Regions from separate parts of the Streptomyces sp. NA02950 genome, predicted to be linked through region 1. Evidence: riboswitches for the same ligand, from Rfam matches in the RefSeq annotation. Region 1 holds a riboswitch; each other region holds the start of a gene.

What was found. Region 1 has a riboswitch for cyclic di-AMP ahead of HUT19_RS24615 (transglycosylase family protein). Riboswitches for the same ligand answer to the same signal wherever they lie in the genome.
Positions count from the first base shown of each region.
Region 2: another riboswitch for cyclic di-AMP. It lies ahead of HUT19_RS18585 (M23 family metallopeptidase); the one in region 1 lies ahead of HUT19_RS24615 (transglycosylase family protein).
Region 3: another riboswitch for cyclic di-AMP. It lies ahead of HUT19_RS23850 (NlpC/P60 family protein); the one in region 1 lies ahead of HUT19_RS24615 (transglycosylase family protein).
Region 4: another riboswitch for cyclic di-AMP. It lies ahead of HUT19_RS10660 (M23 family metallopeptidase); the one in region 1 lies ahead of HUT19_RS24615 (transglycosylase family protein).

Region 1 is NZ_CP054916.1:5,611,571-5,617,147, reverse strand. It holds gene HUT19_RS24630 (DUF501 domain-containing protein) at 1-197, opposite strand, end outside; gene HUT19_RS24625 (septum formation initiator family protein) at 263-745, opposite strand; gene eno (phosphopyruvate hydratase) at 888-2,168, opposite strand; gene HUT19_RS24615 (transglycosylase family protein) at 2,411-3,088, opposite strand; cyclic di-AMP (ydaO/yuaA leader) riboswitch at 3,096-3,275, opposite strand; gene HUT19_RS44045 (transglycosylase family protein) at 3,529-4,503, opposite strand; gene HUT19_RS24605 (cytochrome P450) at 4,650-5,577, opposite strand, start outside.
Region 2 is NZ_CP054916.1:4,305,272-4,310,848, forward strand. It holds gene HUT19_RS18580 (aldo/keto reductase) at 1-418, opposite strand, end outside; gene HUT19_RS18585 (M23 family metallopeptidase) at 557-1,768, opposite strand; cyclic di-AMP (ydaO/yuaA leader) riboswitch at 1,780-1,955, opposite strand; gene HUT19_RS18590 (PP2C family protein-serine/threonine phosphatase) at 2,178-3,446, opposite strand; gene HUT19_RS18595 (DUF6227 family protein) at 3,802-4,575, opposite strand; gene HUT19_RS18600 (hypothetical protein) at 5,051-5,404, shown strand.
Region 3 is NZ_CP054916.1:5,438,346-5,443,922, reverse strand. It holds gene HUT19_RS23860 (M23 family metallopeptidase) at 1-607, shown strand, start outside; gene pcrA (DNA helicase PcrA) at 665-3,190, opposite strand; cyclic di-AMP (ydaO/yuaA leader) riboswitch at 3,348-3,528, shown strand; gene HUT19_RS23850 (NlpC/P60 family protein) at 3,536-4,711, shown strand; gene HUT19_RS23845 (L,D-transpeptidase) at 5,058-5,577, opposite strand, start outside.
Region 4 is NZ_CP054916.1:2,543,899-2,549,475, forward strand. It holds gene HUT19_RS10650 (GntR family transcriptional regulator) at 1-54, opposite strand, end outside; gene HUT19_RS10655 (IS30 family transposase) at 653-1,693, shown strand; gene HUT19_RS10660 (M23 family metallopeptidase) at 1,806-2,597, opposite strand; cyclic di-AMP (ydaO/yuaA leader) riboswitch at 2,612-2,774, opposite strand; gene HUT19_RS10665 (pitrilysin family protein) at 2,991-4,373, opposite strand; gene HUT19_RS10670 (pitrilysin family protein) at 4,394-5,577, opposite strand, start outside.

The DNA.
Region 1 (5,577 bases):
GTCAGGTAATAGAGGGTCGGGAACGGCGTACCGTCCTCGAGCCGCGGCGCGGTCTCGACGACATCGGGGTTGCCGCAGGGGCAGCGGTGGGCGATCGCGCGCAGCCCGCGCGGCACCCGGCCCAGCTGGCTCTTGACGGCGGCGATGTCCGCGTCGGTGGGCGCGGTGGGCTCCGTCTGCGGAGGGGGCGTATCCATGAGTGGGAGTGTTCTCTATCGATCGGTTCGGACCAGGTGCGACCGGAGCGCGGACGGTGCCGACATCAGCGGTCCGCGTGGGCCGCCTTCGGCGCGTCCGCCGTGTCCACGGCGTCCCAGAGGTTGATGTACCAGGGGCGTCCGGCCACGCCCCGGTCGGTGGTGGGCTCGCTGTAGCCGCTGCCGTCCACCACGCTGAAGCCGGTCTCCCCCGGCATCAGGAAGTGCAGCCGCTCCCGGGCCTGCTGCTCGGTGTAGGCGGGATCCTGGAGCCGGGCCTTCTTCTCGCGCAGCTTCTTCACGTCCTCGCGCGCCTGCTGGGCCTCGCGCCGCTGGTCGGCGATCTGCGAACGCTGGGAGATGTACTGCCGCATCGGATACGCCAGCGCCACCACCAGCGAGCAGACGACCAGCGCGAGCAGGGCGGCACGGCCGGTGAGCCGGCCGCGGCGGCGGCGGGCGCGCACACGGTAGACCCGGGCGGCGGCGTGCTCGCCGAGCGCCTTGAGTCTGCTCGCGGTGGAGAACCGGTCCCGATCCGCCGGCACATCGCCTCCCCGGTGATGGCTTCGCTTGAGTGACGCCGTCCCCGGCCACGGTACGGGACCGCGGCCGGGGACGTGTGTCAGACGTGTCTGCTACTCAGGTCGAGCGCGTCGGTGCGTCCTCGGGCGGACGCACGGCGGCGGTTCAGCCCTTGAAGCGCGGGAAGGCGGAGCGGCCCGCGTACACCGCGGCGTCGTCCAGGATCTCCTCGATGCGCAGCAGCTGGTTGTACTTGGCGACGCGCTCGGAGCGGGCCGGGGCACCGGTCTTGATCTGACCGCAGTTGGTGGCGACGGCCAGGTCGGCGATGGTGACGTCCTCGGTCTCGCCGGAGCGGTGGGACATCATGCACTTGAAGCCGTTGCGCTGGGCCAGCTCGACGGCGTCGAGGGTCTCGGTCAGCGAGCCGATCTGGTTGACCTTGACCAGCAGCGCGTTGGCGGTGTCGTTCTCGATGCCGCGGGCGAGACGCTCGGGGTTGGTGACGAACAGGTCGTCGCCGACCAGCTGGACCTTGTCACCGAGCTGGTCGGTGATGGTCTTCCAGCCGTCCCAGTCCTCCTCGTTCAGCGGGTCCTCGATGGAGACCAGCGGGTACGCGGCGACCAGGTCGGCGTAGTAGGAGGTCATCTCGGCCGCGGTGCGGGCCTTGCCCTCGAACTCGTAGGACCCGTCCTTGTAGAACTCGGACGCGGCCACGTCCAGGGCGAGCGCGATGTCCTGGCCCGGCTGGTAGCCGGCCTTCTTGATGGCCTCGACGATCAGGTCCAGGGCCTCGCGGTTGGAGTCGAGGTTCGGCGCGAAGCCGCCCTCGTCGCCGAGCCCGGTGGACAGGCCCCGCTCCTTCAGCACGGACTTCAGGGTGTGGTAGACCTCGGTGCCCCAGCGCAGGGCCTCGGAGAAGGACTCCGCGCCCACCGGAGCGATCATGAACTCCTGGATGTCCACGTTGGAGTCGGCGTGCGAGCCGCCGTTGAGGATGTTCATCATCGGGACCGGCAGCAGATGGGCGTTGGGGCCGCCCAGGTACCGGAAGAGGGGGAGGTCGGACGCCTCGGAGGCGGCGTGCGCGACGGCGAGGGAGACGCCGAGGATGGCGTTGGCGCCGAGCGAGGACTTGTCCGGGGTGGCGTCCAGGTCGAACATCGCCTGGTCGATCAGCCGCTGCTCGGTGGCGTCGTAGCCGACCAGCTCGGGGCCGATCTGCTCGATCACGGCGAGGACGGCCTTCTCCACGCCCTTGCCGTTGTAGCGGTTCTTGTCGCCGTCACGGAGCTCGAGGGCCTCGAAGGCGCCGGTGGAGGCGCCGGACGGAACGGCGGCACGGCCGGTGCTGCCGTCGTCGAGGCCGACCTCGACCTCGACCGTGGGGTTGCCTCGCGAGTCGAGGATCTCGCGAGCTACGACGACGTCGATGGACGGCACGAGGTTCTCCTTCGTATGTGTCTGCGGTAGCAGCACGAGCCTAACCGGACCGGAGGGCTGCACCCGCCGTTCGCCCGCCCCGCGAGACAGTACGTGGCATAAAAAGCCAGATTTGGGTGCCCATATCTACATTTTCCGCGAACCAACGGGCCCCGGCCGGGACACGCCGCGGGGGCGGCGCGCCCGGCCGGGGCTCGCGGTCGGGAGGTGACCCGGATCCGGCCGGTTCAGCCGGACCGCGCTCAGCTCAGGTGGAGCTGCTGGCCCGGGTAGATCAGGTCGGCCTGCTCGACGATGTCCTTGTTCAGCTCGAAGAGCTTCTTCCAGCCGCCCTCGACCTTCTCGGCCTTGGCGATCCCGCCCAGCGTGTCACCGGCCTTGACCTTGTACTCGCCGTCGCCCTTCTTCACCGGGCCACGGGCCTCGTGGCGCGCGGCGCGGTCGGGCTCGGAGCGGGTCTCGGCCTTCGGCTGCGCGGGCTTGGCCGCGGGCGCCGGGGCCTGGGACTCCTGCTGGCCGGAGTCGGACGGGGTGGAGCTGGAGGGGGTGCCACCGGTGGTCAGGCCCGTGCCGCAGACCGGCCAGGCACCCTTGCCCTGGCTGGCGAGAACCTTCTCGGCGACCTGTATCTGCTGGCCCTTGCTGGCCTTGTCGGCCGTGGGGGCGAACGAGGTGCCGCCGTAGGCGGCCCAGGTGGAGCTCGAGAACTGCAGTCCGCCGTAGTAGCCGTTACCGGTGTTGATGGACCAGTTGCCGCCGGACTCGCACTGCGCGACCTTGTCCCACTGGGCGGTGGTGGCGGCGGAGGCGGAGGTGGCCCCGATGAGCGGGGCGGCCACGGCGGCGCCCGCGAGACCGGCGAACGCGGCGATACGGGTGGCCTTGGACGGGCGGCGGTGCTTGCCGTTGGACTTGAGCATCGTTGGTTCGTTTCCTCACCGACGCCTACGAGGTGAGCTGTCGGGTTCGGACGTGAGTTGCCCGGCCGGTCATGAACGATCGGCGATCGATCACACCCGGCTTCACCCCAAGCCGACGAGCCCGCATCCACAGGCCATTCGGCACCTACCTTGGGTCCCCCGCTCCTGCCTTCGGCGCTGACGCGTCGGTTCCCCCCGACCGCCGGCAGGATTCGGCGTGCGATCGACGGTGCCCGCGGTGGCGAGCGGGAAGACCGTAAACACACCCCCCGAGAAGGTTCAAACGCCCCATTCGCAGCGAGAGGTGCTGTATTTGATCTCACCCGGCCCACATCTACGCAGGTAGGGCCGGGTGAGGAGAGATCGGGCAGGGGGTGCGCACCGGAAAATGTGACGAGATGTATGTCTCACCGGAGCCAGATCGGGCAATTCACCCCGGACTACCGTCCCTTGGCGCCGAGGTCCAGACGCTGACCAGGGAGGATCAAATCCGGATTGTCCCCGATGAGGCTTTCGTTGCTTTCGTAGAGGCCGTGCCAGCCGCTCGTGAGGTCCTGGCTGTCGGCGATGCCTGAAAGGCTGTCACCGGGCTGCACCGTGTAGCCGTCCTCCGAGGGCTTCTCGGCGCGGTCCGCGCCGTCCCGCGAGGCATGCCGTCCGGAGGGCCGCCGGGGCTCCTCGTCGCCCTTCGCCTCGGCCGGGTGCTCGGCACCGCGGTGCCGTCCGGTGGGCGCGTCGGCGCTCTCGTCCGGGGCGTCCGGGGACGCCGGGGCGTCGTCGGACTTCGTGGTCGAGGGGGAGGGCGACGGGGAGTCCTCGCCCTCTCCGCCGGGGGAGGCGGACGGGGAAGGCGTTCCGCTCTCCTCGTCGTCGCCGGGCGTCCGGCGCTCGTTTGACGCGTCCGACGAGCCGGAGGAGTCCGATGCGCCGTCGCGCTCCTCGGCCGAGGAGCCGTCGTGCTCACGATCCTCCCCGTCGTCCCCGCGCTGACCCGTGGGCGGCGCCAGGGTGAAACCGGGGTCCACCTCGGGGGCGTCACCGCCGTCGGTGAGTCCCGCGTTCACCGCGCAGCTGGGCCAGGCGTCCGGGCCACGGTCGTCAAGGATCGACTGGGCCACGGATATCTGCTGGGAGCGGCTGGCCAGATCGGGACGCGGCGCGTAGGCGGTGCCCCCGTACTCCTTCCACATGCCCAGGGTGAGCTGGAGGCCGCCGTAGAAGCCGTTGCCCTCGTTGGCGCTCCACATCCCACCGCTCTCGCACTCGGCGACCTTGTCCCAGTGGGCGGTGGAGGCGGCCTGGGCGCCGCTGGCGCCGAAGAGCGGGATGGCGAGCCCGGCACCTGTGATGCCCGCCGCGACGACGATGGCCGGAGCCTGACGGGGGCGGCGGTGTCGACCGTTCCCGGAACGCATGTGGTGGCCTCTCGTGTGGGCGTCGAGTTGTCGGTTGAACATAGCGACGGCACTCGATCATCACAAGCCGGTGTATCCCAGGTCACGCCCCGGTCACATCGCTGAACATTCGTCACCTATGTCGCCCGCCACGGGGCTTCGGCGATTCAGCGGCCGGGGGAATTCCAGGTCACGGGGAGGGTGCGCAGCCCGCGCATGATCAGCCCGCCGCGCCAGCGCAGATCGTCCGAATCCACCGCAAGCCGGAGATCGGGCAGCCGCCGCAGCAGGGTACCGATGGCGGTCTGCGCCTCCAGCCGGGCGAGCGGGGCGCCCAGACAGTAGTGGATGCCGTGTCCGTAGCCCAGGTGCTGGTTGTCGGTACGGCGGAGGTCGAGCACATCGGGGTCGGGGAACCGCTCGGGGTCGCGATCGGCGGCGGCGAGCACCACCAGCACCGGTTCGCCCTCGGCGATCCGCTGCCCGCCGATGGTCAGCGGCTCGGTGGCGAACCGCCAGGTGGCGATCTCCACCGGGCCGTCGTAGCGCAGCAGTTCCTCGATACCCGCGGCGAGGAACCGCTCGTCCCCTTCTTCCAGGGCCCGCTGGAGCCGGGCGCGCTGAACCGGATGGCGCAGCAGTGCGTACATCCCGTTGCCGATCAGATTGACCGTGGTCTCGAACCCGGCGAACAAGAGGATGAAGGCCATCGCCGCGGCCTCGTTCTCGGTGAGGTGCTCCCCGTGGTCGCTGGCCCGGATCAGCCCGGAGATGAGGTCCTCGTCCTCCCCTTCCGCGCCGAGCGTCTCCCGTTTGCGGTGGATCAGTTCGGCGAGGTAGGCGCGGATGTGTTTCACGGCGCGGGCCACTCCGCCGCGCGGACCGCCGCCGTGCCGGATCATGGAACCCGCCCAGTCCCGGAAGTCGTCCTGATCTTCGCGGGGCACCCCGAGCAGATCGCAGATCGCGTAGATGGGGAGGGGGAAGGCGAACTCGTGGATCAGATCCGCCTCTCTCCTTTCCCCCTCCCCCAAGGTTTTTTCGGAGTTCTCCTCAAAGGCGTCGATGAGCCCGTCGGTCAGCTCCCGTACCCGC
Region 2 (5,577 bases), 1.3 Mb from region 1:
GGGTGGTGGCGATCTCCTCCACCGACACCGACGGGTCGTCGTAGTGGGTGTAGTAGAGGTCGATGTAGTCGGTGCGCAGCCGCCGCAGGGAGTCCTCGACACCGGACCTGATGGCGGCCGGGGAGAGCCCGCGGCGTTGCGGGGAGCCGCCGCCGACCTTGGTGGCGAGGACGATGTCGGAGCGGTTGCCGCGGGAGGCGAACCAGTTGCCGAGGACGGTCTCGGACTCGCCGCCCTGATTGCCGGGCACCCAGGCCGAGTAGACGTCGGCGGTGTCGATGAAGTTGCCGCCCGCGGCGGCGTAGGCGTCGAGCACCGTGAAGGACTCGGCCTCGTCCGCGGTCCAGCCGAAGACGTTCCCGCCGAGGGAGAGCGGGGAGACGGAGAGGTCGCCGATCCTCTGCTTGTTGTCAGCCATGCGGTGCTTCAACACCCGTATCGGGGAGCTTGTTCCGGACCCCGCGGCGGAACGAACCGGCGGCCCTGGCGTCAAGGGGGGAGAGAGCGCCAGGACCGCCGGAGTATCGGGGATACCCAGAGGATCAGGGGAGGGGTATCAGGGGTTCTGGCCGTGCTCGCGCAGCCAGGGCATCGGGTCGATCGGGGAGCCGCCGCCGGGGCGCACCTCGAGGTGGAGGTGCGGACCGGTCACATTGCCGGTGGCGCCGACGCGGCCGATCACATCGCCCGTGGTCACCTTGCCCGAGGTGACGACCATGGACGACAGGTGGCAGAACCAGAGTTCGGTGCCGTCATCGAGCTTCAGCACGATGCGGTACCCGTACGAACCGGCCCAGCCCGCCTGGGTGATGGTGCCTCCGTGCACCGCCTTGACGGGGGTGCCGGTCGGGGCGGCGAAGTCCTGGCCGGTGTGGTCGGCGGACCACATGTCACCGGCCTGACCGAAGCCCGCGGTCAGGGTGTAGGACGCGACGGGGAGGGTGTAAGAGGCGGCCAGCTTGGCGCGGCGCTCGGCCTCGGCCTTGCGTTCGGCGGCCTCCTTGGCCTTCCGCTCGGCTTCCTTCTTCGCGGCGGTGGCCGCGGCCCTCCGCTCGGCCGCATCGTCGGCTGCCTTGTCCGCGGCCTTCTGGGCGGCGGCCTTGGCGGCGGCGGTCCGCTCGTCCTCGTCCGCGGAGTTCTGCTGGTTCTCGGCCTGCTTGAGGATGCGGGCGCGCAGCGCCTCACCGGCGTCGGTGGTGCCGCTCGCCTCGTCCTGGGAGGTCAGCCCGACCTGGGAGAGGGGGGCCGCGTTCGTGGTCGCGGAACCGCCGTCGTCGTCGGCGACCAGCGAGCCGATGCCCGGGATGTCCTTGGCGTCCGGCAGCCGGTCCGCGACCTGGTCGGCGACATGGGCGAGGTCGGGCATGGATATGGGGGCCGCCGGACGGTCCTTGGCACTCGCCATCCCGCCCGCCCCGACGGCCGCGATGACACCGACGCCGAGGACGGCGCCACTGCGCGCCATCGTCCCGCCCCGCTGCTTCACCACGCGGTGCCGGCCGCGCACGGAGGCGACGGATTCCTCGGTGGGGTTCCATTCCTCCCAGGGCTCGGGGTCGAGTCCCGGGCCCGCCGGGCCGTCGGCGGCGTCCGCCGCGAACTCCCCACGGTCACCGTCGGCGGCGAAGTCCCCTTCGGTGGCGGATCCGCCACCGGACCTCATGCCTCCACTGGCATCGAAACCGGGCCCGTAGGCGGTTGCGGTGCCGAGACCGCCGCCCGATGCGCGGTATGGAGCCTCGTCCAGGACAGACCTGTTGGACGCCACGGGGGCGCACTCCTTTCCTTCCCTCTCGCCTACCGGGTTAGCTGACGGGTTCGGAGCAGGAAGGTCTCCTACGGGTCAGGTTCGACCCGATTCACCCCAAGGTGGTGGTTCCCCGGTTCCCTCGGTGCTGTTGTGGTGCGGTGATGCTGCTGCCGCTGTGCGTTATGGGATTCGGCGACGGCGCACGGTGCCGCCCTGGCGACGGCTGTGACGACCGCGCTGCGTTATCGAACGTTAATAGAGAGCGCTATGTGATTCCAAGCTGTTCCGAGGAATCGGCGCAGCTTTGCCATGAACTTAGCGACCAAGTCTGGACAGATAGGGGCGAGTCGGCCCCCTGGGAAAGGGTTGGCAAAACCCAAGAAGCGCTGATCGTGCATCAATTGTTATGCACAGAGGGAACCTACGACTACGGACCGTGGCCGGGCCCCTTCACCAGTCCCTCACCTTTGCCGCTTCCGCCGGCGTACCGCCCGTTCCCCCGGACCGATCCCGTGGAGCGGCGGCGCAGCGCGAGCAGCGCCATGTCGTCCGTCGTCCCGCCGCCCGTATGCCGCTCGACATCGGCCACCAGCGCGTCCAGCAGTTCCCCCGGGCCGCCGAAACGGTGACCGCGCAGCCGGTCCTCCGGGTCGTAGAACACGCCCTCCCGGTCGCGCGCCTCCGTCACCCCGTCCGTGAAGAGCAGCAGGGTCGCGCCCTCGGCGAACCTCAGCTCCGTCACCCGGTCCGGCCAGCCGCCCAGCTCCCCCATCCCCAGCGGCAGCGCCGATGCCTCCGGCTCCACCCGGCGCACCGCGCAGCCGTCCCCGTCGATCCGGCTGCCCCCGGCACCTCCCCCTCCCCCTTCGCCGTCCTCCAGCAGCAGGGGCGGCGGATGGCCGCGGTTGATCACCCGGAGGGTCGAATCGCCGCGCGGGATCTCGGCCAGTACGGCCGTGGTGAACCCCTCGAACCCCTCGAGGTCGGCCCGCCGCGCGCCCTCGCGCTGCAACGCCCGCTCCAGCCGCCCCGCCAGCCCCTCCAGCGTCGTCTCCTGCTCCGCCGCCTCCCGGAAGGAGCCGATGAGGATCGCGACCGTCTCCACCGCCTGGAGCCCCTTGCCGCGTACGTCGCCGACGACCAGGCGGACCCCGTGCGGGGTGTCCTGCACCGCGTACAGGTCACCGCCGATCGCGGCGTACTTCTCCGCGGCCACATAGCGCGCCGCGACGTCCAGCCCGGCCAGCCGGGCGGGCGGTACGGGCAGGACGGCGCGCTGGGCCGCCTCCGCCACACCGCGCGCCGAGGCCAGCCGCCGGTCGCTGCGGCGTACGAGGCGGTTGATGACGAGCGCGAGCGAGGTGACGGTCGCGACCGTGATGATCTCGGACAGGGCCTGGCTGGGATCCTTCGCCCCGTGCCCCTCGGCCAGCGCGACCGCGGCGGCGATGGCGAAGACCGCCGTGGTGACGGTCTCCCACAGCCGGAGGAGCGGAGCGGCGACGAGCGGGGCGGCGGCGAGGAAGGGGCCCGCCGTGTAGTTGGCCGGGGAGCCGAGGTCGAAGACGACGCCGCCGACGATCAGAAGCCCGGGGATCCAGTGCGCCAGCCGCCGGCCTGACGTCCCCTTGGACGACTCACCGGCCGACCCGGTGGCCCCGGCGGGCCCGTTCGGGACGCGGGTGTCGACGAGCATATGGAGGCGGGTCCGGGGGCGCGCACGGGACCGGGACAGGCGCGCCCAGGTCCTACCCCGCTCCGTACGGGCGCTCGTACGAGCCCCGTTCCCTCGCACCCGCACCGGTCTCTCCCGCTTTCGCTGGTCCGCAGCCGGAGCGCTCGGTCCTCGCGGCCGCCGCCCGTCACTACTCCAGGCTTCCGGCTGACGGGCCGCCAGGCGAATCGGTGTCGTCCATGTGGGTGGGCGGGTGGGTGGTCGGGGCAGAGGCGGGCTACGGAGGTCTGAGCGGGTCCGTACGGGCTCCGGGCGAGGCGCGGCATCGGGGGCGAGGCAGGCCCGCCCGGGGGCGCGCAGAAGGGCGCGGAGCGGATCAGAGATCGACGCCGAGCGCCCGGGCACGGCGGTCCGCCGCCAGCTCCGCCGACACCTCGTCGAGATAGACCTCGCACACCAGCCGGCCGTCGTGGGTCAGATTGTGCTCCAGCTCCCACAGCACGACCTCGTCTCCTCCGGCCAGCAGGAAGGCGTGCTCGTAGAAGCGGCACCAGGTGGTGTCGGGACCGCCGGAGCGGCGGCGCGGCTTGGGGGCCAGGGCGATGTCATGGGCGAACGCGGTCTCCAGCAGCCGCTCGGTCTCCTCGCCCGGCCGATCGGGGTTCTCGGCGCGGCGCAGCACCCGGCGTGCGTGGTCGGCCGAGTTGTCGGCCACGTAGGCGCGGGGGGACTCCACGGGCTCGGCGGCCTGGTGCAGCAGCTGCTCGGGCAGCCAGAGCGGTAAGCCGTCGAGCTCTTCCCAGCGGGCACCGCCGATGCGCTCGTGCACCCGCCGTTCGGCCAGCGCGAGGGCGTTCTCGTCGGCGTAGAGCTCGTGGTGGGGGCCGTCGTCCGGGCCGGTGCTGTGCTCCAGCTCCCACAGCAGCAGGCTGCTGCCGTCGGGGAGCAGGAAGACATGGCGGTAGGTGCGGTAGCCCAGCGGGCCGGACGGATCGTTGCACTGGCGACAGGAACGCAGCTCGGACTGGTGCATCAGGGCGCCGCGCGCCCGGGTCAGCACCGCTTCGCCGATCTCGAACCCGTTCTGCGCGCGGGCGAGCAGCCCGTCCATCAGCTCGGCGGGGGTTCCGCCCGCTCGTGAGTGCCCCATGTCCGTCCTCCCGCCTCCCGGCCTTGATGCGCCGCGCCCCCCGGGCGACCGCTTCGCGTACGTAGCGTAGCGGCGTGAACACGGACCGCGCTGCGGTTCGGCGAAGCTGTCGATGTGACTGTGCCTCACATACTCCTGCGTCGGCGCACCCGGATGTATCACTCGTCCGCGCCGGGCGTCACACCGGCGGACCGCGCCCGTGAGCTGCCCGCCCGGACCCTGATCCATCGCCGCGGACCCCTCCCCGGCCCCTCCGGCCCCCTCCGCCTTTCTCTATAAGGAGGCATCGGAGCTCCGCACTGCTCCAAATGCCACTTCTCCCGGTATCGATTGCGGGAATCGCGGGGAACACGCGCCGAGGAAGTCGCGCTATGCCGGACGGGTGAAGCTGAGTGGTGGGCCGAAGCCTTAACTGATGAGCTTCGTTGTGCCAGACGTCCGTGAATTCGCGGAGCAACCCAGACGGAGGAATTAAGTGAACATCGGCAAGAAGGCAATTCTCCTGACCGCTGCTGCCGGCGCTCTGGTCATCGGGGGTTCGGGCGGCGCCCTGGCTCACAGCAACGGCGACGCCGTCTCTCAGAGCAACCACTGCGACACCACCACCGGCCTCCTGGCCGGGGGTAATGCCTCCCTGGCTCCCGGGGGCGACATCAACATCGGCGCCGACTGCATCAACTTCACCAACCGCAACGACGGCGCTGTCACCCAGAGCAACCACTGCGACACGAGCACCTCCGCCGACCTCGGCGGCAACGCGACCTTCGCCCCCGAGGGTGACACCAACATCGGCGCCAAGTGCGCCAACATCGCCGTCTCGGACAACTGACCGGCTCAGTCGTTGACCATCTCGCAGTGTTCCCGCGCCCGCGGGAACACTGCGGGCCCGTTGGGACCCGCGGCCCTGGAAACTCCCCTTCCAGGGCCGCTGCTACGTAAATGGCTTTCCAGCGACCGCCGTCATGTGTCCGATGTTCGCTGAGACAGCCAAGAATCCACGGA
Region 3 (5,577 bases), 170 kb from region 1:
GACCACCCAGGCCGCCCCCGACTCCGCGCCGCCCGTCGAAGCCGCCGCCGTCAACAGCAAGCTGGACACCCAGCTCGCCGAAGTCCGTGAGGGCGCCGACGACTTCCGGGACCGCGCCAGCCGCACCCAGGAGCGCATCGACCTCAAGGAGCGCCAGGCCGCCGAAAAGAAGCGGAAGGCCGAGGCGGCCGCACGCAAGGAGGCGCTGCGCCCCAAGTTCGCGCTCCCGGTCGCCCAGCACGGTCTGAGCGCCACCTTCGGCCAGGCGGGCATCAACTGGATGTCCGTGCACACCGGTATCGACTTCCCGGTCAGCTACGGCACCCCCGTCATGTCCGCGACCGACGGCACGGTACGGACCCAGTGGAACGACGCCTACGGAAACATGGTCATAGTGACCGGTCCGGACGGCACGGAGACCTGGTACTGCCATCTCAGCAGCGCCAAGATCCGCTCCGGGAGCGTCCAGGCGGGCGACACCATCGCCTTCTCCGGGAACTCCGGCAACTCCACCGGCCCCCATCTGCACTTCGAGGTGCACCCCGGGGGCGGGGAGGCCGTCGACCCGCTGCCCTGGCTGCGCGGCCACGGCCTCGACCCGTCGTAACCCCCGGCTCCTCATAACCCCCCGCCGCCCCCGAAGACGCCCTGACGCCCTGACGCCCTACAGCTTCTCGACCGGCGCGTACCGCAGCAGCAGCCGCTTCGGCTTCTCGTCCCCGAAGTCGATCGTGGCCTCCGCGTTGTCCCCGCTGCCCTTCACCGCCACCACGGTGCCGAGCCCGAAGGTGTCGTGGGTGACCCGGTCGCCGATGGCCAGGGAGACCGCGGGCCGCTCCTTCGCCCGCCGGGTGGCAAAACCGCTCGCCCCCGCCCGCGACCGCGACGACCCGCCGCCGGAGAAGCCGGATCCCGAGAGCCCGGAGCCGCCCGCGAGGGCGCCCATGGACGCCGACGGGGTGGCCGGACCGGTCCGGCGCCACTGCACGTACTGGTCGGGGATCTCCTCCAGGAAGCGGGACGGCGGGTTGTACGCGGGCTGTCCCCACGCACTGCGCATCGTGGAGCGCGTCAGATACAGCCGCTCGCGCGCCCGCGTGATCCCGACGTACGCGAGCCGCCGCTCCTCCTCCAGCTCCTTGGTCTGGCCGAGCGCCCGCATGTGCGGGAAGACGCCGTCCTCCAGACCGCTGAGGAAGACGACCGGGAACTCCAGGCCCTTGGCCGTGTGCAGCGTCATCAGCGTGATGACCCCGGTGCCCTCCGCGTCCTCGTCCGGGATCTGGTCGGAGTCGGCGACCAGCGCGACCTGCTCCAGGAACTCGGCGAGCGTGCCGGGGTTCTCCTCGCCCCGGTCCTGCTCGAACTCCAGGGCCACGGCGGCCAGCTCCTGGAGGTTCTCGATCCGGGTCTCGTCCTGCGGGTCCGTGGAAGCCTGGAGCTCGGCGAGATAGCCGGTGCGCTCGAGCACCGCCTCCAGCACGGTGGCCGGGCCCGCGCCCGACTCCACGATGGTCCGCAGCTCCTCCATCAGCGTGTTGAACCGCTTCACCGCGTTCGCCGAGCGGGCGGCCATGCCGTACGCCTCGTCGACCCGGCGCAGCGCCTGCGGGAAGGTGATCTTCTCGCGCAGCGCCAGCGCGTCGATCATCGCCTCGGCGCGCTCGCCGATACCGCGCTTGGGCACGTTCAGAATGCGGCGCAGCGGGACGTTGTCCTCGGGGTTGGCCAGCACCCGCAGATAGGCGAGGACGTCCCGGACCTCCTTGCGCTCGTAGAAGCGCACTCCGCCGACGACCTTGTAGGGCAGCCCGACCCGGATGAAGACTTCCTCGAAGACACGGGACTGGGCGTTGGTGCGGTAGAAGACGGCCACGTCCCCGGCCCTGGCGTCGCCCGCGTCCGTCAGGCGGTCGATCTCGTCGGCGACGAACTGGGCCTCGTCGTGCTCGGTGTCGGCGACATAGCCGGTGATGGTGGCCCCGGCACCGGCCTCGGTCCACAGGTTCTTCGGGCGGCGGTTCTCATTGCGCTCGATGACCGCGTTGGCCGCGCTGAGGATGGTCTGGGTCGAGCGGTAGTTCTGCTCGAGCAGGATGGTCCGCGCGTCCGGGTAGTCCTCCTCGAACTGGAGGATGTTGCGGATGGTGGCGCCGCGGAACGCGTAGATCGACTGGTCGGCGTCGCCCACCACGCACAGCTCACCGGCCGCGGTCTCCTCGGTGTCCGTGCCGACCAGCTCGCGCACCAGGGTGTACTGCGCGTGGTTGGTGTCCTGGTACTCGTCGACCAGCACATGGCGGAACCGGCGGCGGTAGTGCTCGGCGACATCGGGGAACGCCTGGAGCAGATTGACCGTGGTCATGATGATGTCGTCAAAGTCCAGCGCGTTGGCCTCGCGCAGCCTCGACTGGTACATGACGTACGCCTCGGCCAGGGTCTTCTCAAAACCGTCCGCCGCCTGCCCGGCGAAGGTCTCCTCGTCGATCAGCTCGTTCTTCAGGTTGGAGATCTTGGCGCTGAAGGACTTGGGCGGGAACCGCTTCGGGTCCAGGTCCAGGTCCCGGCAGACCAGCGCCATCAGCCGCTTGGAGTCGGCCGCGTCGTAGATCGAGAACGACGAGGTGAAGCCCAGCTTCTTGGACTCGCGGCGCAGGATGCGCACACAGGCGCTGTGGAAGGTGGAGACCCACATGGCGTTCGCCCGCGGCCCGACCAGCTCCTCCACCCGCTCCTTCATCTCGCCCGCGGCCTTGTTGGTGAAGGTGATGGCGAGGATCTGGCCGGGGTGCACCCCGCGCGCGCCGAGCAGATACGCGATGCGGTGGGTGAGCACACGGGTCTTGCCGGATCCGGCGCCCGCGACGATCAGCAGCGGTGCGCCGGTGTGCTCCACGGCGGCACGCTGCTGCTCGTTCAGCCCCTCGAGCAGGGCGGCCGGATCCACGGCGGGCCGTGCCGCGCCGTCCCGGTAGTACGCCTCCCGGGGCACGCTCGGCACGGGCGCGTCGAACTTCCCCTCGGGCCCGGCGGCCCTGGGGAGACCCCACTCGCTGAAGAGGTGGTGCGGTACGTCCTCGGCACCGCCGGGGCCGTGGTGCCCGGGGCCCTCGTGGTCCTCGGGCGGCGGGGGCTCCTCGCCCGAGGGCCCGAGGTCCGCCAGGAAGCTGTCGTCAAAGAGGCTGCTCATCGCTCACCGAGTCTAGGCCGCGCCACTGACAGCGTACGTGCGAACATCACGAAACGGTTTCGGGCAAAACGGCCACCAGCCTTCACAGGAGCACCACGAGTTGGCTACCGTCCTGCGTCAGGCAGCCCGGACACCCGTCGGCGAGCAGCGTCGGCACGGGCGGCCTCCGCCGAGTCCGGACCCGCCGCGAGGTGGCCGGAGCCGGGGACCCACACGTTCCACCGGGGTGAATCGGCCCGGGTGACGGCACACCGCGTGCCGCCCGGACGGGCCGTAGGGCAGCCTTCCGTCCGCCCGAACCCGACAGCTAACCCGGTAGGCGGTCCACGGAAGGAGTCGCCTCCCTTGGCGTCGCACCGCAAACCGCGGACCCGAATACCGGCCACGCTGGCCGGTCAGAGCCGGCGGACCGCCGTCGGGGTCACCACGGCCGCCCTGGCCTCGGTCACCCTGCTCTCCCAGACGGCGAACGCCGCGCCCGGCGATCCCAAGCCCGCCACCCAGTCGATCGAAGAGGTCAAGAAGAAGGTCGACACCCTCTACCACCAGGCGGAGAGCGCCACCCAGAGCTACAACGCCGCCAAGGAGCGCACCGAGACCCAGCGCGGCAAGGTCGACAAGCTGCTGGACAGGGTCGCCAAGCGCACCGAGAAGCTCAACGAGGCCCGGCGGACCCTCGGCACCTACGCCGCGGCCCAGTACCGCAGCGGCGGCCTGGCCAGCAGCACCGCCGCGATGCTCTTCTCCTCCGATCCGCAGGACGTCTTCGACCAGTCGCATCTGATGGACCGGCTCACCGGGCACCAGAAGAAGGCCGTCGAGGACTTCCAGACGCAGCGGGCGAAGGCGGCGAAGGAACGCGCCTCCGCCACCAAGAGCCTCGCCTCGCTGACCTCGTCGCAGAAGTCGCTCAAGGAGAAGAAGAAGTCCGTCCAGAGCAAGCTCTCCGAGGCCCGGCGGCTGCTGGCGAACCTGACCGCCAAGGAGAAGGCGCGGCTGGCGGCGATCGAGAAGAAGAAGCAGGAGGAGGCCCGGCGCAAGGCCGCCGAACTGGCCGAGAAGCAGCGCAAGGCGGAGGCCGAGCGTCAGCGGCAGCAGGACGGGAACGACGGCTCCGGCTCGTCCACCCCCTCCACCCCGTCCACCCCGTCCACCCCCGCCCCCTCCGACAGCACCAAGGCGGCGAAGGCCATCGCCTACGCACAGGCGCAGATCGGCAAGCCGTACGTCTGGGGCGCCACCGGCCCCAACTCCTTCGACTGCTCGGGGCTGACCCAGGCGGCCTGGAAGTCCGCCGGGGTGTCCCTGCCGCGCACCACCTGGGACCAGGTGAAGGTGGGGACGCGGGTGTCGACGTCCGAGCTCAAGCCGGGCGATCTGGTCTTCTTCTACGACGACATCAGCCATGTCGGGCTCTACATCGGCGACGGGATGATGATCCACGCGCCGAAGCCGGGTGACTCGGTGAAGAAGGCGCCGATCACCGAGATGCCGATCTACGGCAGCGTGCGTCCCGCCTGACGCCCGCGGCGGCGCCCCGCGTCCGGCGTACCGGGCGCCGCCTCGCCGGGCTCAGGAGGCGTGGCGCCCGCTGGTACGGACGCTGGTACGGACCCGCCGTCGCGCCCGGCGCGCGATCCGCCGCGCCGGGCGCCGTGACAGCAATGCCCGGACTGCGCTGGGCTCGCGCAACACCCGCCCCGGGCCCGGCCCGCGGTGGCCGGGCCGCGCACACGGACCAGCGGTACCGGGTGCCGCCCGCCGGGCGCGGGCCGCCCAGCAGCCCCGCACATGGCACGCGCCCCTGCCCCGGCGGACAGCCGGGGCAGGGGCGCGTGGCCGTACGCCGGGCGCGGGCCGCCGGCCCTTACGTACCGGGCTTGCGGCCGTAGACGTAGACGTCGTCGCCGTTCCTCAGCAGGCCCCAGTACTTCTTGGCGTCGGCCGAGCGCATGTTGACGCAGCCGTGGGAGCCGGGTGGGGACCACACGCTGCCCGCGATCGAGTGGAACGCCTGGCCGCCGTCGAAGAACTGGCTGTACGGCATGGCGACGTCGTAGATCGTCGACCAGTGGTCGATGTTCCGCCAGTAGATCTTCTTCGAACCGGTCCGGGTCTCGTAGCCGTCCCGCCCGGTGCGCACCGGCACCGGTCCGTACACCAGCCGGGAGCCGTCCTGGACCCAGCTCAGCTGGCGGGTGAGGTCGACACAGGCGATCCGGCCCTTGTTGGTGGGGCACTTCCCCGCCGCGTTGGGGTTGTGGCCCGCCGCCTTCTGCGCGTTCTTCAGGCTCATCACGCCCCAGGTGACGGGCCCGGCGTAGCCGATGGTCGGGCTGATGCCGTGGTTGATCTGGAAGTTCTGGATCGCCAGGCAGTCGGTGCGC
Region 4 (5,577 bases), 3.1 Mb from region 1:
GTCGCGAATGGCCGTGCACACCGCTTGCGCCGAAATCCGCCGACCGCCCGGGATGGCGGTGGTATCCCCGTTCACTTCCGGTCCCGCCACAGTCGAACCTCCGCCTTAATCCCAGCGAAACGCACCCGGTCGACGGGCGTTCGACAACTCTATTCCAAACCGGCGGAATTTCCGATGGCGAGCCGGAATTCATGGATATTTTTGGTCAGCGGGGGCGGGTGGCGCATGCCGAAGGCCCCGTCCGGTCCTTGGGTTCTAACGGTCCTCGCAACACCCGCGATCTGTGGGAGTTGCGAGGACCGTGGCCGTTGGACGGGATGATCTTGCGGGGTTGAGGGAGCGTTTCCTTGCGCGGCTGGATGCCGTGGGGAACGTGACCGTGGTGGCGCGTGAGCTGGGGGTGAACCGGAACACTGCCTTCGGCTGGGCCCGAAAGGCCGGACGGACCTCGGTGCGCCTGCCTCGGCGGCACCCCGGGCGCGACGAGTACGAGCGGCTTCGGGCCGCCGGTGTCGCACGTCGGGTGGCGGCCCTGCAGGTCGGGGTGAACGAGCGCACGGCCAAGGACTGGGACTGGGGCGTCAAGAAGACCGGCACCACGCGCACTTACGCTGACGGCCGCCGTGTCGACTACAGCACCGGGACCGTCACGATGTGCGGTGTGACCACGGCACCGGTGGGCCTGACGGCCCTGGAGAAGCAGCTTCACCCGCGGTTCCTAGCGCTCGCCGAGCGCGAGAAGATCCGCGATCTGCGCGCGGCGGGGCAGTCGCTGAGGGCGATCGGACGGGTCCTGGGACGGCCGGCGAGCACCATCAAGCGGGAGATCGACGCGAACTCGGGCAGCGAGGGCTACCAGCCCTACGCCGCCCACCGGGCAGCGGCAGCGCGCAGACCCCGGCCCAAGGAGCGCAAACTGCTGCGCGAGGGACGGCTGCGCCGCTTCGTCCGGGACGGACTGCGCCAGCGGTGGTCACCGGCACAGATCTGCCACGCTCTACGGAGAGAGCATCCCGACGACGAGAGCATGCGGGTGAGCGTGGAGACGGTCTACCAGGCACTGTATTTCCAGGCCCGCGGCGGCCTGAAGCGGGAAGTGCAGGCCGCCATCCGTTCCGGCCGGACCCGCCGCAAACCGCGCCGGGACTCCCAGCGGCGCACGCCCCGGTTCATCGACCCGATGGTGATGATCAGCGACCGTCCCGCCGACGTCGAGGACCGGGCCGTGCCCGGTCACTGGGAAGGCGACCTGATCATCGGCGCGGGCGGGCGCTCCGCGATCGCCACCCTGGTCGAGCGCAGCACCCGTTACACCCTGCTGGTCCATCTGCCGGGCGGGGCCCACGACGCCGAGACCGTCCGCGACGGCCTCGTTGCCACGATCCAGACCCTGCCCGCCCACCTGCGCGGCTCCCTCACCTGGGACCAGGGCAGCGAGATGGCACGCCACAAGCAGTTCAGCATGGCCACCGGCATGCCCGTCTACTTCTGCGACCCCGCCAGCCCCTGGCAACGCGGCTCGAACGAGAACACCAACGGCCTCCTGCGCCAGTACTTCCCGAAAGGCACCGACCTCAGCGTCCACAGTCCCGAAGACCTCGAACACGTCGCCCAGGAACTCAACGGCCGCCCACGCAAGACGCTCGGCTGGGATACCCCAGCCGAGCGTCTACGTGATCTACTCACCACCTGAAACCAAGTGGTGTTGCGACGACCCCTTGAATCCAAGGTCCGGCGGACGGGGCCTTGGCACGGTCCTGGTGCGCGGGGTGTCCCCGTGGGGACACGGCACGGTCGCGGTGGGGTCAGACGCTGACGCCGTGGGAGCGCAGGTACGCCACGGGGTCGATGTCCGAACCGTAGTCGGGGCTGGTGCGCGCCTCGAAGTGCAGATGCGGTCCGGTGACGTTGCCGGTGGCGCCCGACAGGCCGATCTGCTGGCCCGGGGTGACCTTCTGGCCGACCGAGACGTTGAGCGAGGACATGTGGCCGTACTGGGTGTACGTGCCGTCCTTCATCTTGATGACGATGTTGTTGCCGTACGAACCGCCCCAGCCCGCCTCGACGACCTCACCGGCGCCCACGGCGTGCACCGTGGTGCCCGAGGCGGCGTGGAAGTCGATGCCGGTGTGGCTGCCGGAGGACCACAGACCGCTGGACGCCTGGTAGCCGGTGGAGACGTAGGAGCCCGAGATCGGCGCGACGAAGGTGTTGAGGCGCTTGCGCTCGGCCTCGCGCGCGGCGCGCTCCTTGGCGGCGCGCTCCGCCTTGGCCTTCTTCGCGGCCGCCTCGGCCTTCCTGGCGGCCTCCTGACGGGCGATGGTCTCGGCCCGCGCCTTGGCCGCGGCCTCCGCGGCGGCGGTCTCCTGGGACTGCGCCTGGGCCTGGATCTGGTCGGCCAGCCCCTCGTCGATCACGATCGCCTGCTGCAACCCGGTCTGCTCGGGAGCGGGTGCCTCGTCGGAGGCGGCCAGGGCGGGACCGGCGATACCGGCGACGACGCCCGAGGCGATGGTGGTGACTCCCGCGATGTTCGCGCCGGTGCGGACGGACCGTCGGGGACGGCGGTGCTTCCCGGTGGCACGGGTGAACGCCATGCTGTGGCGCACTCCTTTCCTTCCTTCTCGCCTACCGGGTTAGCTGACGGGTTCGGAGCAGGAAGGTCTCCTACGGCCCCCTCGCCCCGGAGGACAAGGCGCCCGATTCACCCCAGGGGACATTGGGTCCCCGGCTCCCCTGGCTCGCGCCGTACGGGGACTCGGCGATGACTGCCCGTGCCGCGGGCGCGGCGTGTAGATGGCGAACAGCCGGACTGACGCTAAACGGGGCGTCTTTCGATCACCAAACAGATCCGGATTTTTGTTGCCCTCCCCACAAACCAAACACCCAACCCTCCTATAAAACGGGCATTCGGAAGGACCCTGACATCGCACTCGATGTCAGGGCCCTTCCGCTGACGGCCCGTCGGACCGCCGGAGGCCCTGCCGGGGTCAGCCCGAGACGACGGTCACCTCACCGATGCCCAGCGCCCGGACCGGCTCCTCGATCGCCGAGGCGTCCCCGACCAGCACCGTGACCAGCCGGTCCGCCGGGAAGGCGCTCACCACGGCGGCGGTGGCCTCCACCGTTCCGGCCTCGGCGAGCCGGGCGTACAACTGCGCCTGGAAGTCGTCCGGAAGGTGCTGCTCGACCTGGTCGGCGAGGGTGCCCGCGACCGCGGCCGCGGTCTCGTACTTCAACGGGGCGACGCCCACGAGGTTCTGCACGGCGACATCGCGCTCGGCGTCCGTCAGCCCCTCGTCCTTCACGGTGCGCAGCACCTTCCAGAGGTCCTCCAGCGCGGGGCCGGTGACCTCGGTGGCCACCGAGCCGCTGATCGCCAGCATCGCGGCACCGGTGGACCCGCCGGACGGCGAGGAGGCCGTGGAGCGCAGCACCTGGCAGAAGGAGCGCACCCCGTAGGTGTAGCCCTTCTCCTCGCGCAGCACGCGGTCGAGCCGGGAGGTGAGGGTGCCGCCCAGGCAGTAGGTGCCCAGCACCTGGGCGGGCCAGACGCGGTCGTGGCGGTCGGCCCCGATCCGGCCGATCAGCAGCTGGGTCTGGACCGCCCCGGGCCGGTCGACGATCACCACCCGACCGGTGTCGTCGGCCACGATCGGCGGGACCTGCCGGGGCGCGGCCGTGCCGCCCGTCCAGGCGCCGAGGGTGTCGGCGAGGGCCTGGTCGAGGTCGACCCCGCCGAGGTCGCCGACCACGACGGCGGTCGCGGTGGAGGGGCGGACATGCGCCTCGTAGAAGGCGCGCACGGCCGCGGCGTCGATGCCCTCGACCGTCTCCTCGGTGCCCTGGCGCGGCCGGGACATCCGCGACTCGGCCGGGAACAGCTCCTTGGACAGTGCCATGGAGGCGCGGCGGGCCGGGTTGGCCAGCTCGTGCGGGATCTCGTCCAGCCGGTTCCGCACCAGCCGCTCGACCTCGCTGTCGGGGAAGGCGGGGGCGCGCAGCGCGTCGGCGAGCAGCCCCAGCGCCTTGGGCAACCGGGAGACCGGGACCTCCAGGGAGACCCGCACACCCGGGTGGTCGGCGTGGGCGTCCAGGGTGGCACCGCAGCGCTCGAGCTCGGCGGCGAACTCCTCGGCGTCGTGCTTGTCGGTGCCCTCGGACAGGGCGCGCGCCATGATGGTGGCCACCCCGTCGAGCCCGGCGGGCTCGGCGTCCAGCGGGGCGTCCAGATTGACCTCGACGGCCACGACCTGCTGGCCGGGGCGGTGGCAGCGCAGCACCGTGAGCCCGTTGGACAGCTCACCGCGCTCGGGGGCCGGGAAGGCCCACGGCCTGGGGGCCCCGCCGACGGGCTGCGGGTGGAAGGTCATGGTCGCGGTGACGGCGTCGCTCACTGGGCCGCCTCCCCTTCTGCGTCGGTGTCGTCGGCGGCGTCATCAGCGGCGTCATCAGCGGTGTCCGCGCCCTGGACGGGCTCGTAGACCAGCACGGCGCGGTTGTCCGGGCGCAGCCGCGCGGCGGCCACCGCCCGCACCTCCTCGGGCGTGATGTCGAGCACCCGCTCCACGGCGGTCAGCGCCAGCTGCGGATCGCCGAACAGCACGGCGAAACGGCACAGCTCGTCCGCCCGGCCGCCGACGGTGGCCAGCCGGTCCAGCCACTCGCGCTCGATCTGCGCCTGGGCACGCTCCATCTCCTGCGGGGTCGGCCCCTCCTCGGCGAAGCGGGCCAGCTCCTCGTCGACCGCGGTCTCGATGGCGGGCACCTCGACCCCGCCGGAGGTCTTCACGTCCAGCCAGCCGAGCGAGGGCGCGCCCGACAGCCGCAGCAGCCCGAATCCGGCCGCGACGGCCGTGCGGTCGCGGCGCACCAGGCGGTTGTGGAGCCGGGAGGACTCGCCGCCCCCGAGCACGGTCAGCGCCAGGTCGGCCGCGTCGGCCTCGCGGGTGCCGTCGTGCGGCAGCCGGTAGGCGGCCATCAGGGCGCGGGCGGGGACCTCCTCCTCCACGACCTCGCGCAGCTGCTCGCCGATCACCTCCGGGAGCGTGCCGTCGCGGGGCGGCCGCTTGCCGTCGTGGGAGGGGATGGAGCCGAAGTACTTCTCGACCCAGGCGAGGGTCTGCTCGGGGTCGATGTCGCCGACGACCGACAGCACCGCGTTGTTCGGCGCGTAGTAGGTGCGGAAGAAGGCGCGCGCGTCCTCCAGGGAGGCCGCGTCCAGGTCGGCCATCGAGCCGATGGGGGTGTGGTGGTACGGGTGGCCCTCGGGGTAGGCCATGGCGACCAGCTTCTCGAAGGCCGTGCCGTACGGCACGTTGTCGTAGCGCTGGCGGCGCTCGTTCTTGACGACGTCCCGCTGGTTCTCCAGGCTCTCCTCGTCCAGCGCGGTCAGGAGGGACCCCATCCGGTCCGCCTCCAGCCACAGCGCCAGCTCCACCTGGTGGGTGGGCATGGTCTCGAAGTAGTTGGTGCGCTCGAAGCTGGTCGTGCCGTTGAGCGAGCCGCCGGCGCCCTGCACCAGCTCGAAGTGGCCGTTGCCCGTCACCTGGGCCGAGCCCTGGAACATCAGGTGCT